One region of the Micromonospora sp. CPCC 205561 genome, then DNA from elsewhere that is predicted to be linked to it. Evidence: riboswitches for the same ligand, from Rfam matches in the RefSeq annotation. Region 1 holds a riboswitch; each other region holds the start of a gene.
The links. Region 1 has a riboswitch for S-adenosylmethionine ahead of thrC (threonine synthase). Riboswitches for the same ligand answer to the same signal wherever they lie in the genome.

Region 1 (3,808 bases):
CCGACGGCAGGTCACCCGCCGGGGAGCAGGCGCCCAGCAGGACGAGTCCGCAGACCGCGAGCCCGACCGTCCGCGTCGGGTCTGGAACTCCCCGGTGACGGCGCGCCGCGGGTCGGGCTTCGGGAAGTGCCATCGCCCGATCATCGCACCCGCCGGTGCGGCGCCGATCCTGGGACGGCGGCCGTCGAGCGCGGTTCGGCCGCCCCACCTGCGCGACCACCGCTCCGGGCACCCTCCGGGCGCCTGTCGCGCCGGCTCGGCCACGACATCACCGGTCCCGGAACCCGGCCGACGCGGTCGGAGCGGGACGGGAGCCGCCGGTCCGCCTCGCCCGGGTGGTGGCGGGCCCGCACCGACGTAAGCGGGGGCGTGTCGGGGTCAGTGGGAACGGGGCCCGCGCCTGCGGGTGGAGGAGTCCACTGCGGTGTCGCCGTCGGCGGAGCCGGCCGTGCCGCCGTCGGTGCCGGTCGCGCGGGTGTCGGCGTGGCTCAGCTCCACCAGCTTCGTGCCCCTGAGCTGGTAGACGGCGGTGCGTCGGATGCTCAGCTCCGCCGTCGGGCCGTCCGCGGGCCGGGTCAGGTAGACCACCGTCGCCCTGCCGTCGCGGACGCTGACGCTCTGCACCGGCGTACGGTCGCCGAGGTCGGCCTGGGCCTGGTAGTCCGGCTTTCCTCCGACGTTGCGCCAGGCGGCGAGGGTGAAGAAGCGGCCGGTGCCGCCGCCGTCGAGCATGACCACTCCGATCGCGTCGGCCGCGCCGTCGCCGTCGAGGTCGCCGACGGCGCACGGCCGCTGCAACTCCACTGTCGTGCCGTCCCGGTCGGACCAGCGGCCGTCGGCGAGGGGGATCGGGGCCGCGTACCCCTGGTAGCGGACCTTCGGGCTGCCGACCCGGGTGTCGCGCAGCGCGGCGCAGGTGAGCCGGTCACCGGTGCGGCGCGTCGGGGTCGCCCGGCTGGTCGCCGGGGCGGCGTCGGCGTCGTCCCGCTGCGCGGCGGTGCCGGCGGCCCGGTCGGCGGACCGGCTCCGCTTCTTCCGGCTGCCCGAGGAGCAGGCGGTGGTGGCCACCAGCAGGCAGGCCATGGAGAGCGCCACCACCGGGACGAGTTTGCGACGCATCACGCGTTCCTTTCCGTCGATGTGCCCGCACCGTAGCGGCCTCGCGCCAGCGCGCCCGCCGGTGGTGGACCAGGGCCGGCGCGGCGTCCATCCGGAGGGCGGCAGCGCTCGACGGCCCGGGCGGCGGGGCGTGCCGCGGACCGTCCGGCCGGACGGCCGGGCCTGCGGCGTCGCTCACAGCGTGGGATGTCCCGCCGGTCCGGGCGGCGTCGGTGCTTAGACTCGACGGCACAACTGCATACCTCATCCAGAGGGGCTGAGGGATACGGCCCGACGACGCCCCGGCAACCACCCCGCGCGCTCATCGCAGAGCGACCGGCGGGGCAGGTGCCAATTCCGTCCCCGCCGCAGGGTGCGATGCGGGGAAAGATGAGAGGACCCTCGACATGACGTCGACGTTCGCCCCGCCCGGCATCGACACCACGGCCAGCCCCGCCCGCGCCCTGGTCTGCCGCGCCTGCTCGGCCCGCTACCCGCTCGCCGCCCAGCACGCCTGCTACGAGTGTTTCGGCCCGCTGGAGGTCGACTACGACGCCGCCGCGCTCGCGCGGGTCACCCGGAAGCAGATCGAGGCGGGCCCGCAGAACATCTGGCGGTACGCGGCGTTGCTGCCCGCCGGTCAGGACCCGGCGACGCGGGTCACCCTCGACCCGGGCTTCACCCCGCTGGTGGCCGCCCCGCACCTCGCCGCCCAGCTGGGCATCACCGCTCCGCTCTGGGTCAAGGACGACAGCGCCAACCCGACGCACTCGTTCAAGGACCGGGTGGTCTCCGTGGCCCTGACCGCCGCCCACGCCCTCGGCTTCAGCCGCTACGCCTGCGCCTCCACCGGCAACCTGGCCAATTCGGTCGCCGCGCACGCCGCCCGGGCCGGCGCGCCGTCGGTGGTCTTCATCCCGAGCGACCTGGAGCAGGGCAAGGTGGTCACCACCGCCGTCTACGGCGGCGAGCTGGTCGCCATCGACGGCTCGTACGACGACGTGAACCGGCTCTGCGGCGAGCTGGTGGAGACGGACGAGTTCGAGGACACCGCGTTCGTCAACGTGAACGTACGCCCCTACTACGCCGAGGGGTCCAAGACGCTCGGCTACGAGGTGGCCGAGCAGCTCGGCTGGCGGATCCCGGCGCAGGTGGTGATCCCGATGGCCTCCGGCGAGCTGCTCACCAAGATCGACAAGGCGTTCACCGAGCTGGTCGAGATCGGCCTGGTGGAGGCGCCGGCCGGCGGCTGGAAGGTGTTCGGCGCCCAGTCGGCCGGCTGCAACCCGATCGCCACCGCGCTGCACGCCGAAAGCGACACCATCGTCCCGGTCAAGCCGACCGGCATCGCCAAGTCGCTGAACATCGGGGACCCGGCCGCCGGCCTCTACGCCCTGGAGGCGGTGCGCCGCACCGGGGGCTGGATGGAGTACGTCGACGACGACGAGATCCGCGCCGGCATCCGGCTGCTGGCCCGGACCACCGGCGTCTTCGCCGAGACCGCCGGCGGGGTGACCGTGGCGGTGCTGCGCAAGCTGGTCGAGGCGGGCCGGCTCGACCCGACGGCGGAGACCGTCGTCTTCAACACCGGCGAGGGCCTCAAGACCCTCGACGCCGTGGCCGCCGAGGTGGGCCCCACCCACCGCATCAAGCCCTCCCTGCGCGCCGCCCGAGACGCCAACCTCCTCTCCTGACCACCCCCACCCGCCCCGCCTTCCCACCCCCACCCCACCCCTCGCCCCGCCCCCGCCACACCCGCCCCGCCATCTTGCACTCGTCGCCCCCGCATTCCCGACATTTCGGCCCGGCTGGGGGCGGAAAGTGCAAGATCGCGGGGGCAGGAGGGGGCAGGACGGGGCGGGGCGGGGAGGGAGGGGGCGGGGGAGGGGGGGGCGGGGAGCGGTGGGTAGCTGTGGTTTTGCTGTGCGTACGCGAAATGCGGTCCCGAGGACTTGACGGCAGGAAAGGGACGGCGCAGGATGCTCCCTGCGGGAGGGCGTTTCGCCGGAGACTTTCAGTTCTTGCGACCCAACGCCGGAGGCGTTGTGCGAGCGTCCCTCCCGACCAACGTTCCGATCGGGCCGGCGTAAAATCGCTGGCCCGATCGTCGTTTCATGACGCACCCTCACCTGATGGGCATCACGATCGCGCCGCTCGACGTCGCCGACCAGGCCGCGATCGACCAGGCCTACCGGATCGGCGCGGCGGCCAACGAGGCCGATCTGCCGGACTTCCCGCCCTTCTGCCGGCGGCGCTTCGAGGCGTCGGTCCGGCACCCGATGCCGGGCAACGCCCCGCTCTGGGCGCTGGCCCGGCTCGACGGCCTGCCGGCCGGCTACCTCGCGCTGGAGCTGCCGCAGCTCGACAACACCGAGAACGCCACGGTCGACCTGATCGTGCACCCGGGGTACCGGCGCCGCGGCGTCGGCCGGGCGCTGCGCGAGCACGCCGTACGCCTGCTGCGGGAGCGGGGTCGCAAGCGGGTGGTGGGGATGGCGGTCCACGCGCTGCCCGGCGGCCCGGCCCGGTCCGGGGCGGGCGCCGCCTTCGCCGCCTGGGCGGGCGCCCGGCCGGCGCTGGCCGAGGTCCGCCGCCGGCTCGACACCACCCGGCTCGACGACGCCGCCCTGGACGCGGCGCTCGCCGAGGCCCGGTCCCGCGCCGCGGGCTACCGCACCGTCCGCTGGCAGGGCCACACCCCCGAGGAGTA
Region 2 (3,808 bases), on a different contig from region 1:
CGCGTTCCTGATCTACTTCATGGCCTTCCGGCCGGAGGGCGCGGCGGAGATGTTCAAGGCGATCGGGGCGGGCCTGATGGCGATGGCGCAGGGCCTCGGTGACTTCCTCACCAGCCTGATGACCTGACGACCCGGGGCCGTCCCTGACCGAGGAGCGGCTCCGGTCGGGTCGGGCCGGGGCCGGCCCGACGCCCGCGTCGAGGCCGACCGCGTGACGCGTAGGTCAGGGACGGCCGGGCGGCCAGGCTGCCGGCGGCGGCGGGCCGCCGTACCAGCCCGGTGCGCCGTGACCGGCCGGGTAGGCCGGGGGCGGCGGCGGGGCGAGGATCACCGGGATCGGCACCACGGGCTCGTCCGGTGCCTCGACGACGCGCTGCGAGCCGTCCGGGAAGCGCAGGTGGTAGCGGCTCCCGTCCCAGATCCCCGCCGGCGCCTGCGGGTCCCTGCCGACGAAGAACGCCCGGTACGCGCCGATCGACTCCAGCAGCTCGCGTTCCTCCCGCGCGGTCCGCTCGCGGTCCGCCGGCCGCCGGTCCAGGCCGCGCAGGGCGCCGTCGCGCAGCAGCGCCAGCCGGGTCGCGGCGAACTGGTAGCCGCGCATCGCCTTCAGTCCCGCGTCGCCGGCCACCCGCTTGGCCCACGCCCGCGCCGCGTGCCGGCGCCCCAGGCTGCTCAGCGCCGCCACCTCGGGCGGGGTGAGCCAGCCCGCTCGGACGTAGTCCGGCAGGGTCCGCTCGGTGAGCCGCCCCTCCCAGGCGCGCAGCCACACGGCGAGCCCGACCATGCCGAAGAAGACCGGCACCATCACGCCGATGAAGCCGTACAGCATGATCAGCATCTGGCCGGTGGCCTGGGTGAGCGTCGGCAGCAGGTTCCAGAGGCCGTGCAGCATCATCGCCAGCAGCAGGCCGGCGATCGGGGCGAGCACCCGGACCCACCGGTCGGCGGCGCGCGCGGCGATCCCCAGCCCCACCCCGGTCATCGAGGTGAAGAGCGGGTGGGCGAAGCCGAAGAGCAGGATCCGGACGATGAAGACGGCGATGACCTGCTGCGCGCCGGTCGCGGGGCCGTACCGCTCCACGCCGGTGGCGTAGCCGTAGCCGCCCAGGTAGAGGATGTTCTCCACCATGGCGAACCCGATCGCGGAGAGCCCGCAGTAGACCAGGGCGTCGGTGATGCCGGAGATCTCCCGGCGGCGGAAGATCAGCAACAGGATCGGCCCGAGCGCCTTGGTCAGCTCCTCGATGAACGGCGCGACCAGCACCGCCGTCAGCGCGGTCGGCAGCCCCCACGCCTCGAAGCGCCCGGCCCAGAACTCGTTGACGGTCAGCGAGGCGGCGGTGGAGACGAACGCGCCCCAGGCGAAGCAGAAGACCAGGTACTTCAGCGGCTCCGGTTCGTAGCGGTCCAGCCAGAGGAAGCAGCCCACCAGCACCGGAACCGGGAGGATCGCGGCGACCACGCCGATCAGCAGCGCCTCGGCGCCGAGGTTCTCGCCCAGCGTGAAGACCATGAACAGCGCGCACGCCGCGATGAACAGGACGGTCGCGGCCAGCACCAGGAACCGACGCCAGCCCAGCCGGCGCAGCGGCATCCGGGGAGCCCCGCCGGCCGGCGGGACGGCGGGCGCGGTCGGCGACGGCGGCAGGGGTACGCCGGGCGGGGTGTCGGCCATGCGGTCAGCGTAACCACCGCGGGCCGGCTGGTCCGGGCGCATTCGCCCGGCTATGCTGCCCGCAGGTCACGAGCGCCAGCGTCAAGCCCCGGCTTGCTGGCCGGCAACCCTCGTCGAGTTCGCGGTGGGGTGCCCCGGGTGATGACCGGGCCCGGCCCGTGAACCGCGCGCCGGGCAAGCGCGGACCCCGCCCGTGTGTGCCCACCCGGGGTCCCTGGACCCGGAGGTCGGCCATGACCGTCACTCTCGTACCCCCGCCCGCGCCGCGGCCGGCCGCCGCCGTCGGGCCGCTCGACGTGCTCGGCGTGCCCGGCCAGGTCAACCTGGACTACGCGGCGACCGCGCCCTGCGCGCGGGTCGCGGCCGACGCGGTGGCCGAGCTGCTGCCCTGGTACGCCAGCGTGCACCGTGGCGCCGGAGCCCTGTCGCGGCGCTGCACCCTCGCCTACGAGCGCGCCCGGCAGACTGTCGGTGACTTCTTCGGCGCCCGCGCCGACGACCACGTGGTCTTCACCCGCAACACCACCGACGCGCTGAACCTGCTGGCCCGGGCCCTGCCCGCCGGCACCACGGTGGTGACCTTCGGCGGTGAGCACCACGCCAACCTGCTGCCCTGGCCGCGCGGCTCGGTCCGGCTGCCGGTGCCCCGGGAGCCGGCCGAGGCGGTCCGCGCGCTGGCCTGCGCGCTCGCCGAGCTACGCCGGCCCGGCACGGGGGGCGGCCCGCGCCCCGCGCAGGGCCCGCCGGTGCTGGTCGCGGTGACCGCCGCCAGCAACGTGACGGGCGAGCGCTGGCCGGTGGCCGAACTGGCCCGGGTGGCGCGGCGGCACGGGGCCCGGATCGCCGTGGACGCGGCGCAGCTCGCCCCGCACGCGCCGGTGGACGTCGCCGCCCTCGGCGTCGACTACCTCGCGGTCTCCGGTCACAAGCTGTACGCGCCGTTCGGCGCGGGGGTGCTGGTCGGGCGGGCGGACTGGCTGGACGCCGCGCCGCCCTACCTGGCCGGCGGGGGCGCCACCAGCCACGTCGGGGCGGCCACCCACGATGTACGGTGGTCGGCCGGCCCCGGCCGGCACGAGGCGGGTACGCCGAACCTGCTCGGCGCGGTCGCGCTGGCCGCGGTCTGCGCGGCCCTGGCCGACGCGGACCGGGGGGCCCTGCACGACGCCGAGCAGGCCCTGCTGGCCCGGCTGCGCGAGGGCATCGCGGCCCTGCCGCACGTGGTGGAGCTGCGCACCTTCGGGCCGGGCGCGCCCCGGGTGGGCATCGTGTCGTTCGCGGTGGCCGGCCGGGACTCGGCGGAGGTGGCGGCCGAGCTGGCCCGCGCGCACGACATCGGGGTACGGGACGGCCTCTTCTGCGCCCACCCGCTGGCCCGGCGGCTGCTCGTCGAGGCGGCGACGCGCAGCGGCCGGCGGGACCTGCCGCCGACCGCCCTGCGCGCCAGCATCGGCCTGGGCAGCACCGCCGCCCACGTGGACCGGCTGCTCGCCGCCCTGGCCGCGCTGGCGTGACGTGGCGGCCCGCCGCCCGGCCGCCCGGCCGCCCGGCCGCGCCGATCTTGCACTTGCCGCCCCGACAATCCGGACTCAAGCCTCACCTCGAAGGCCGAAAGTGCAAGATCGCGAGGGCGGGGGCGAGGGCAAGGGGCGAGGGGCGGGGGCGAGGGGCGGGGCGGGGCGGGGCGGGGGCGTGGGGCGGGGCGGGTCAGCCGAGTGGGGGTGTGGCGGGGGGTCTTGGGGCGTCGCTCCGCTCCCCCGCGTCCCGCGGCCGGTCCAGGTCGCCGAAGGACTGGCGCACCCCCCGGTTAGCCTCCTCCTGCGTGAGGCCCGAGGCCACCATCAGGTCGCTGGCCGTGGTACGCACCTGCGCGACCACCACGCTGCCGGAGAAGCCGACCCCGTCGGCGTACGCTCGGCCGGCCTCGCTGACCGCGCGCAACGCCCGCTCCCGCGCCTGCTCCGGTTCCTCCCCGACCGCGAACTCGTGCTTGAGCAGGCGTACCGACTCGGCCAGGTGGGCCAACGCGTCCGGCATCGACTCGGGGACGGGCTCCTCGTCCTCGATCAGGGTGACGGCGCGCCGGATCAGCGTGCCGGCGTTGCGCATCGCCCGGTCGAGCGGGTCGGCGGC
Region 3 (3,808 bases), on a different contig from region 1:
TTCGCGTACGTGGCGTCACACGACCTGCAGGAGCCGCTGCGCAAGGTGGCGTCGTTCTGCCAGATGCTGGAGCGCCGCTACGCCGACCAGCTCGACGACCGGGCCCGGCAGTACATCGGCTTCGCCGTCGACGGGGCGAGCCGGATGCAGGAGCTGATCAATGACCTGCTCACCTTCTCCCGGATCGGCCGGGTCTACGCGGAGCAGCGGGAGGTCGACCTGGCCGAGGTGCTCGCGCAGGCGGAGGCGAACCTCTCCCGGGCGGTGGAGGAGGCCGGCGCGACCATCACCCACGACCCGCTGCCCACCGTGCGCGGCGAGCCGACCCTGCTGACCATGCTGTGGCAGAACCTGCTGGGCAACGCCGTCAAGTTCCGCAGCCCCGACCGGGCCCCGCTGGTACGGGTGACGGTCGCGGAGACGCCGGAGGGCTGGTCGTTCGCGGTCGAGGACAACGGCATCGGCATCGACCCCCGGTACGCCGAGAAGATCTTCGTCATCTTCCAGCGGCTGCATCCCCGGGGCGCCTACCCGGGCACCGGCATCGGCCTGGCGATCTGCAAGAAGGTCGTCGAGCACCACGGCGGGACGTTGAGCCTGGACGAGGCGTACCAGGGCGGGACGCGGTTCGTCTTCACGATGCCGCGCGTGCCGGCGGCGGTCGTACCCGGACAGTCGGGCGAGCCGGCGGCGGAGCAGAGGGTCCCGGTCTGAGGGAGCACGCGACGGCGTGCCGGGCGCGATGCCAGCGGGGCAGGATTGGACCTCGCCCCGGCACCGCCCGTGCTCCCTACGATGACGGCCCACGATCCGGGCACCGCCGGGAGGGACGTCATGCGGGAGCGCTTCGCCGACCTGTCCACGCCGCTGATCGCCGACGCCTGCGTAGGCCTCGGTGTGCCGCCGCGCGCGGCGCCGGCCGGGATCCGCGCGGTCGTCCCCGGTCACCGGATCGCGGGCCGGGTGCTGCCGGTGCGCCACCACGGCAGCGTCGACGTGTTCCTGGAGGCGTACGCGAACGCGGCCCCGGGCGACGTGCTCGTCATCGACAACGGCGGCCGCGGCGACGAGGCGTGCGTCGGCGAACTGGCGGTGCTGGAGGGCGTCGCGGCCGGGATCGCCGGGCTGCTGGTGTGGGGCCTGCACCGGGACACTCCCGAGCTGGTGGAGATCGGCCTGCCCGTGTTCAGCTACGGCGCCCTCCCCCTCGGGCCGACCCGGCTCGACCCAAGGGAGCCGGAAACGCTCACCAGCGCCCGGGTCGGGCCGCACCTGGTGGGTCCCGACGACCTCGTGGTCGCCGACGACGACGGCGCGCTCTTCCTCCCCGCCGGGCGCGCCGCGGAGCTGTTCGCCGCGGCGGAGCGCATCCGCGACGTCGAGCGGGTCCAGGCACGGCGGATCCGCGCCGGGGAGACGCTGCGCGAGCAGACCGGCTTCGCCGAGTACCTGGCCCACCGCGCCACCGACCCGGCCTACACCTTCCGCCGGCACCTGCGGCGGGTGGGCGGGGCGATCGAGGAGTGACCCGGGCCCGGGTGAGGGTCGTCATAGCGGCTGGACGGTTGCCGGGGACGGGCTGCTAGCCTCGTCGGCAGGTCATGAGCGCCAGCGTCAAGCCCCGGCTCGCTGGCCGGCAACCCTCGTCCGCGCAGGGGTGCCCCGGGTGAGGACCAGGCACCGGAGTGGTTCCGGTGCAAGCGCGGCCTGGTTCCCGGGTCGTCACCGACCGAGGAGAGCCATGTCCTTCCGCAGCCTCGCCCCACCGGCGGGCCCCGCCGTGGCCCCGACGGAGCCGGCCCTGACGCGGCGCCGCCACGTCGACACGATGCGGGTCTGCGCCACCTCCTGTCGCCCCGGCGACGCGCGCTAGGCGCGCCACCCCTTCTGCCACGACCCATCCCAGCGGTACGCCCACCGGGCGCACCGTCGGCGACGCACGCCCGTGCCCGCCACCGGAACACCTCATCGGAGACACCTGTGCGCATCCTTTCCTCCCTCACCCGGGCCGCCGCCCTCGGCGTCGCCGCCGTCCTCGCCGCCACCGCGCTGACCGGCTGCGGCGACGACGCCTCCGGCGCCTCGGCCGACAACCCGTACGGCCTGCTCCAGCCGGGCGTGCTGCGCGCCGGCACGCTCACCGACGCCCCGCCGAACGTCTACCTCAAGGACGGCAGGTTCACCGGCTTCGACAACGACCTGCTCACCGCGGTCGCCGCGAAGGTCGGCCTGAAGGTGGAGTTCGTCGGCACGGACTTCTCCGCCCTGCTCTCCCAGGTCAACAACCGCAAGTTCGACGTCGGCAGCTCCTCGATCACGATCACCGAGGCGCGGAGGAAGACCGTCGACTTCGGCAACGGCTACGACTTCGGCCACTTCGGACTCGACGTGCCGGCCGGCTCGTCGATCACCGGATTCGACCAGCTCGCCGGCAAGCGGGTCGTGGTCGTGCAGGGCACCGTCCAGGACGACTACGCCACCGGCGAGGGGCTCGACCCGGTCCGGGTGCCCGACTACAACGGCGCGATCAACCAGCTCAAGGCCGGCACCGCCGACGCCTGGATCGCCCCCGCCGAGATCGGCGACAAGTCGGCCGCCGACAGCGGCGGCAAGATCACCGTGGCGGCCAAGCTGCTCAGCCCTGCCCCCACGGCGTACGCGTTCGCCAAGGGCAACGACAAGCTGCGCGAGGCACTGGACAAGGGCCTCGACGAGGTGATCGCGGACGGCACGTGGAGCCGCCTGCAGGCCCAGTACTACCCGGGCCGCCCGATCCCGGCCGACTTCAAGCCGGGCAGCGGCACGGTTGCGGTGCCGTCGGCGTCGGCCACCTCCTGAGACGTACGGACGACGAGCGGGCGGGGCGGTGGGAGGAACGATGGATCCGTTGAGCACCCTGTGGGAGACCTTCTTCGACTGGGACTCCATGCGCGAGGCGCTGCCCGAGATGCTGACGGTGGGGCTGCCCAACACGCTGATCCTGGCGGTCTCCGCCGCCCTGCTCGGCTCGGTGCTGGGCATGGCACTGGCCGTCGCGGGCATCTCGCGTACCCGATGGCTGCGGTGGCCGGCGCGGGTCTACACCGACGTGTTCCGCGGCCTGCCCGCCGCGGCGACGATCCTGCTCATCGGCGTCGGCCTGGCGCCGCTGGGCATGCGGGTGTGGGGGCCCAACCCGTACCCCCTGGGCATCCTGGCGCTGTCGCTGATCGCGGCGGCCTACATCGGCGAGATCTTCCGCTCCGGCATCCAGTCGGTGGAGGCCGCGCAGCTGGAGGGGGCCCGGGCACTGGGCCTGTCCTGGGGTGAGGCGATGCGCCTGGTGATCGTCCCGCAGGGGATCCGCCGGGTGCTGCCCGCCTGGGTGAACCAGCTGATCGCGCTGATCAAGGACTCCAGCCTGGTCTACTTCCTCGGCCTGCTGGCCAGCCAGCGGGAGTTGTTCCGGATCGGGCAGGACTACGCGGCGAACACCGGCAACCAGTCGGCGCTGCTGCTGGCCGGGCTGTGCTACCTGACGCTGACGGTTCCGCTGACGCACGCCGTCAACTGGATCGACCGGCGGCTGCGGCACGGCCGGCAGGCCACCGCGCCCGGTGACGACGACGACCTCGACCTGGCGCTGCCGGGCGCGGCGGGAGGGAACCAGCGATGAGCATCGACACGACGGCACCGGTGAGCCTGCGCGTCCGCGACGTGCACCTGGCCTTCGGGGCGCACCGGGTGCTGCGCGGGGTGGACCTGGACGTGGCGCGCGGGGCGACGGCCTGCGTGATCGGGCCGTCCGGGTCGGGCAAGTCCACCCTGC

Region 2: linked by a shared signal. The riboswitch ahead of V6V16_RS24075 (aminotransferase class V-fold PLP-dependent enzyme) and the one ahead of thrC (threonine synthase) in region 1 are both predicted to bind S-adenosylmethionine.
Region 3: linked by a shared signal. The riboswitch ahead of V6V16_RS24755 (ABC transporter substrate-binding protein) and the one ahead of thrC (threonine synthase) in region 1 are both predicted to bind S-adenosylmethionine.

The regions. Positions count from the first base shown of each region.
Region 1 covers NZ_JBAKHV010000015.1:10,804-14,611, reverse strand. The annotation lists gene V6V16_RS10865 (DUF4232 domain-containing protein) at 1-133, opposite strand, end outside; gene V6V16_RS10860 (hypothetical protein) at 379-1,119, opposite strand; SAM riboswitch class I at 1,360-1,495, shown strand; gene thrC (threonine synthase) at 1,506-2,792, shown strand; gene V6V16_RS10850 (GNAT family N-acetyltransferase) at 3,231-3,808, shown strand, end outside.
Region 2 covers NZ_JBAKHV010000061.1:6,945-10,752, reverse strand. The annotation lists gene V6V16_RS24085 (hypothetical protein) at 1-127, shown strand, start outside; gene V6V16_RS24080 (PrsW family intramembrane metalloprotease) at 224-1,717, opposite strand; SAM riboswitch class IV at 1,740-1,862, shown strand; gene V6V16_RS24075 (aminotransferase class V-fold PLP-dependent enzyme) at 1,909-3,189, shown strand; gene V6V16_RS24070 (FUSC family protein) at 3,383-3,808, opposite strand, start outside.
Region 3 covers NZ_JBAKHV010000065.1:22,207-26,014, reverse strand. The annotation lists gene V6V16_RS24765 (sensor histidine kinase) at 1-714, shown strand, start outside; gene V6V16_RS24760 (RraA family protein) at 835-1,527, shown strand; SAM riboswitch class IV at 1,598-1,709, shown strand; gene V6V16_RS24755 (ABC transporter substrate-binding protein) at 1,981-2,838, shown strand; gene V6V16_RS24750 (amino acid ABC transporter permease) at 2,879-3,655, shown strand; gene V6V16_RS24745 (amino acid ABC transporter ATP-binding protein) at 3,658-3,808, shown strand, end outside.